Regions from separate parts of the Mesorhizobium sp. WSM4823 genome, predicted to be linked through region 1. Evidence: predicted binding sites of a transcription regulator. Region 1 holds the regulator's gene; the other holds the start of a gene.
The links. Region 1 encodes LexA, which represses DNA repair genes until DNA is damaged. Its sites were predicted from a motif close to TGTTCNNNNTGTGTTCNG; they were not measured.
Positions count from the first base shown of each region.

Region 2: a site for LexA is predicted at 1,391-1,408, ahead of AC0L26_RS16860 (ATP-dependent helicase). Genes of this name have one in related genera too.

Region 1 covers NZ_JBVVQL010000002.1:466,161-468,362, reverse strand. The annotation lists gene AC0L26_RS07160 (molybdopterin molybdotransferase MoeA) at 1-809, shown strand, start outside; gene lexA (transcriptional repressor LexA) at 914-1,666, shown strand; gene AC0L26_RS07150 (ComEC/Rec2 family competence protein) at 1,660-2,202, opposite strand, start outside.
Region 2 covers NZ_JBVVQL010000005.1:419,551-421,752, reverse strand. The annotation lists gene AC0L26_RS16860 (ATP-dependent helicase) at 1-1,350, opposite strand, end outside; gene AC0L26_RS16855 (glucose/quinate/shikimate family membrane-bound PQQ-dependent dehydrogenase) at 1,600-2,202, shown strand, end outside.

The sequences.
Region 1 (2,202 bases):
TCCGCCGCCTCGGGCTTGACTTCTCAAAGGGCGACGTTCTGCTGGAGAAAGGCCGCCTGCTTGATCCGGCGGCGTTGTCGCTGGCGGCGGCGGCCAACCATCCGCAGGTCAGCGTGGTGAAACGGCCGTTGGTCGCCATCATCGCTACCGGCGACGAATTGCTGCCGCCGGGCAGCGAGCCTGGCCCCGACCAGATCATCTCGTCAAATGCCTATGGCGTCGCCGCCGCAGCCCGCTTGGTCGGCGCCGACGCGCTCGATCTCGGCATCGCCTCCGACCGCAAGGAGGCGATCGCCGCGCTGGTGAAAAAAGCGGTCGATGCAGGAGCCGACGTCATCGTCACGCTGGGCGGCGCCTCAGTCGGCGACCACGACCTTGTCCATGACGTGCTGACTGGCGAAGGCATGACGCTCGATTTCTGGAAGATCGCCATGCGGCCGGGCAAACCGCTGATGTTCGGCCGGCTGGGCGACGTCCGCTGCATCGGCCTGCCTGGCAATCCAGTGGCGAGCCTGGTCTGCACACAGCTTTTCCTGAAGCCGTTGCTTGCGCGGCTCGGCGGCCGCGCCTACCGGCAGGACATGCGTCAGGCGCGGCTCGGCGCCGCCATGCCGGCCAACGATCTCAGGCAGGACTATGTACGCGCGGTGGTGAAGGAAGACGCCGGCACGCTAACGGCGACGCCGTTCGGCATCCAGGATTCCTCGATGCTCAGGATGCTGGCCGACGCGAACGGGCTGATCGTGCGTGAGCCATTTGCACCCCCAGCCGCGACAGGCGCCGCCTGCAGCGTGCTGATGTTACGCTGAACAAACCGTCAACGCATTCATTAAACTTTAAACAGTTGCGGAACACAACTGGAACAGATAGTGTTTGTTCTGGGTTTGTTTTTCTGATTCTGTTGGGGGTCGCGATGCTGACACGCAAACAACATGAGCTGTTGATGTTCATCCACGAGCGGCTGAAGGAAAGCGGCATTCCGCCATCGTTCGACGAGATGAAGGAAGCGCTCGACCTCGCCTCCAAGTCGGGTATTCATCGGCTGATCACGGCGCTGGAGGAGCGCGGCTTCATTCGCCGGCTGCCCAACCGCGCTCGCGCGCTGGAAGTGCTGCGCTTGCCCGATTCGATCGCGCCCGGCCTCAATGCGGCGCGCAAATTCTCGCCGAGCGTCATTCAGGGCAGCCTTGGGCAGAGCAGCCATGGGCAGGGCAGCCTCGGGCGGCAGATCAAGCCGGCGCCTTCACGCATGCCTGCGGCCGGCAACGACGACGACGTTGTCGCCACCGTCTCCATCCCGGTGATGGGTCGTATCGCTGCCGGTGTGCCGATCGATGCCATCCAGCACCAGACGCATTCGATCTCGGTGCCACCGGACATGATCACCGGCGGCGCGCACTACGCGCTGGAGGTCAAAGGTGATTCGATGATCGAGGCCGGCATTTTTGACGGCGATACGGTCATCATCCGCAACGCCGACACCGCCCAACCTGGCGAGATCATTGTCGCCCTGGTTGACGAGGAGGAAGCGACGCTGAAGCGGTTCCGCCGCAAAGGCGCCTCGATCGCCCTGGAAGCCGCCAATCCGGCCTATGAGACGCGCATATTCGGGCCGGACCGGGTCAAGGTGCAAGGCAAGCTGGTCGGGTTGATCCGGCGTTACTGAGCGACAGCTTTCCCGGGTTTCTCGGCCTTGCGGTATGGCGGCAAGCCCCTCGCCTCGCGCGAGAATCTCCGCTGCTCATGCCAGGGCCTATATGGCTGTTCGACGGCAAAACGGATTTCTGCGCGCGTCGTCGCAGATAGCGGGTCGAAGAAAACGGCGGCACTGCCCATGCGAGCGAGCTGGCGTTTGGTGACGACGAGAACCAGCGGGTTGCGGCAGGGATTATAATAGGCCGTGGCATCGTCGATGACGATCAAATCCGCAAAGCCACAGGCTGGCCGCGCGGTTTTGCGGTCATCGGCGAGCGCGATGATCGCGCCGGACGGATGCCGGGCGATGCAGAGGCCGTCAGTGCAGTAGAAAGGCGATCCCGGCGGCAGGTCGGCCGGATCGGCGATGTCGAACCGCACGTCTCCTTTTTCGAATGTCTCCGGCTCGACAATGGTCGCTGAAATCAGCGCATGTTTCCAATTGTCGGTGGTGAATTCGTTCGAACGCACTCGGTTGATGGCAAGTTCGCCGCCGCCGATCGGCAG
Region 2 (2,202 bases), on a different contig from region 1:
GCGCATCTGGAAGGAGGCGCGGACAAGAATGGCCATATCGTTGAGATTGTGCTTCTGGCGCTGATAGGCCTCGATGGTCTCGCCGACGGCGCGCGCCTCTTCCTCGGAATCCCAGGCGGCGTGGACATGCACCTTCTCGTCGTCCTCGGCGACCTTTTCGGTGAACAGCGTCTTGCCGAAGCGGCCCTCATTGTGGGCGATGAGGTGGGAGGCGGTGCCGAGGATGTGGGCGGTGGAGCGGTAGTTGCGCTCCAGCCGGATGATCGCGGCGCCGGGAAAATCCTTGTCGAAGCGCAGGATGTTGTCGACCTCGGCCCCGCGCCAGCCATAGATGGATTGATCGTCGTCGCCGACACAGCAGATATTTACTTTGTTATCGCTCACGGGCTGTTCCGCGCCTGCCGGCGCGGACCCTCCGCGCGGGCCTCGCAAAGGCTCGGACGCCCCGTCGGGCTTGCGGCCTTCGGCCGTTCGCACACCTGTTGAGGTTGACGTTGACGCGCGTCCGGCATCTGGCCGCTGCGCCAGCAGGCGCAGCCACATGTATTGCGCGGTGTTGGTGTCCTGATACTCGTCGACGAGGATGTAGCGGAAGCGCTTGTGGTACTCCTTCAGCACGTCCGGGTTGGCGCGGAAGATGCGGATCGGGTGGCACAGAAGGTCGCCGAAGTCGCAGGCATTCAGCGTTTTCAGCCGCTCCTGATAGGCCTTGTAGAGCTCACGGCCCTTGCCGTTGGCGAAGGCGCGGGCATCGCCCTCGGGAATGTCGGCGGGACCAAGCCCCTTGTTCTTCCAGCCGTCGATCATCTGGGCGAACTGCTTGGCCGGCCAGCGCTTGTCGTCCAGCCCTTCGGCCTGGATGAGCTGCTTGATCAGTCGAACGACGTCGTCGGTGTCGAGAATGGTGAAATCGGATTTCAGTCCGGCAAGCTCGGCGTGTCTGCGAAGCAGCTTCACGCCAATCGAATGGAAGGTGCCGAGCCACGGCATGCCTTCGACATTGCCTTCGCCGATCAGCAGACCGATGCGCTGCTTCATTTCGCGCGCGGCCTTGTTGGTGAAGGTGACGGCGAGGATCTGCGAGGGGAAGGCCTTGCCGGTGGCGAGGATGTGGGCGATGCGGGTGGTCAAGACGCGCGTCTTGCCGGTGCCGGCGCCGGCCAGCACCAGAACCGGGCCTTCGGTGGTTTCCACCGCCAGGCGCTGCTCGGGGTTGAGGCCGTTCAGATAGTCGGGCGCGTTGTTGTGGCCGCTGCGGGCAGCCATGGCACGCGCAGCAATGCCCGACGGGGCCGAGGGCCGCGCGTTCGGTTCGTCAAAAAAAGGCATATCTTCCGAAAAGCCGGACATCTCCCCCGAATGTAGTGATTCGGCAGCGAAACGCCAGAAGTGTCTCCGTTTTGTTCTCTGTCCAGTCCGTAGACCCACAATCTGGATGAGTGCGCGACCCAAAACGCCGAGCTTGCTGTGGGTCTACGCCTAAAACGCGCAGCTTGCTTGACAGGCACGGCGGGCCGGAGAAAGTTGTGCCCAGGGCAGGAGCGCAATGCCGGGTTGCCCATTGACGCTGCGAAGCGCACCAGTCGAAGGAGTATCATCTTGGCTGTCGTCATCACCTCCCTCATCCTTTTCCTCATCGGCCTGATGCTCGGCGGCGGCGGCATCTGGTTGGCTTCGCTGGGCGGCAGTTGGTATTATGTCATTGCCGGCATCGCCTTCCTCGTCGCTGGCTGGCTGCTCTACAGGCGCAAATCCATGGCGCTGTGGCTCTACGCGGCGATCGTCATCGGCACGCTCTGCTGGGCGGTTTGGGAGATCGGCTTCGACTGGTGGGAACTTGGCCCGCGCGGCGGCATCATCGTGCTTATCGCATTGTGGCTATTGACGCCGTGGGCGCGGCGCGGGCTCACCGGCCCTGACGGGCGGGCGCCGTTGATCCTCGCGGTGCTGGCGTCGCTTGCCGTCGCCGGCTATTCGATGACAACCGATCCAAAGGATATCGCCGGCCAACTCAATACCGATAATGTGACGCCGACGGCCGACCTCGGCGGCAACATGCCAGCGGGCGAATGGCACTATTACGGCCGCACCCAATACGGCCAGCGCTATTCGCCGCTCGACCAGATCACCGCCGAGAACGTTGCCAATTTGCAGCCGGCCTGGACTTATCGCACCGGCGATGTGAAAGGGCCCGACGACGTC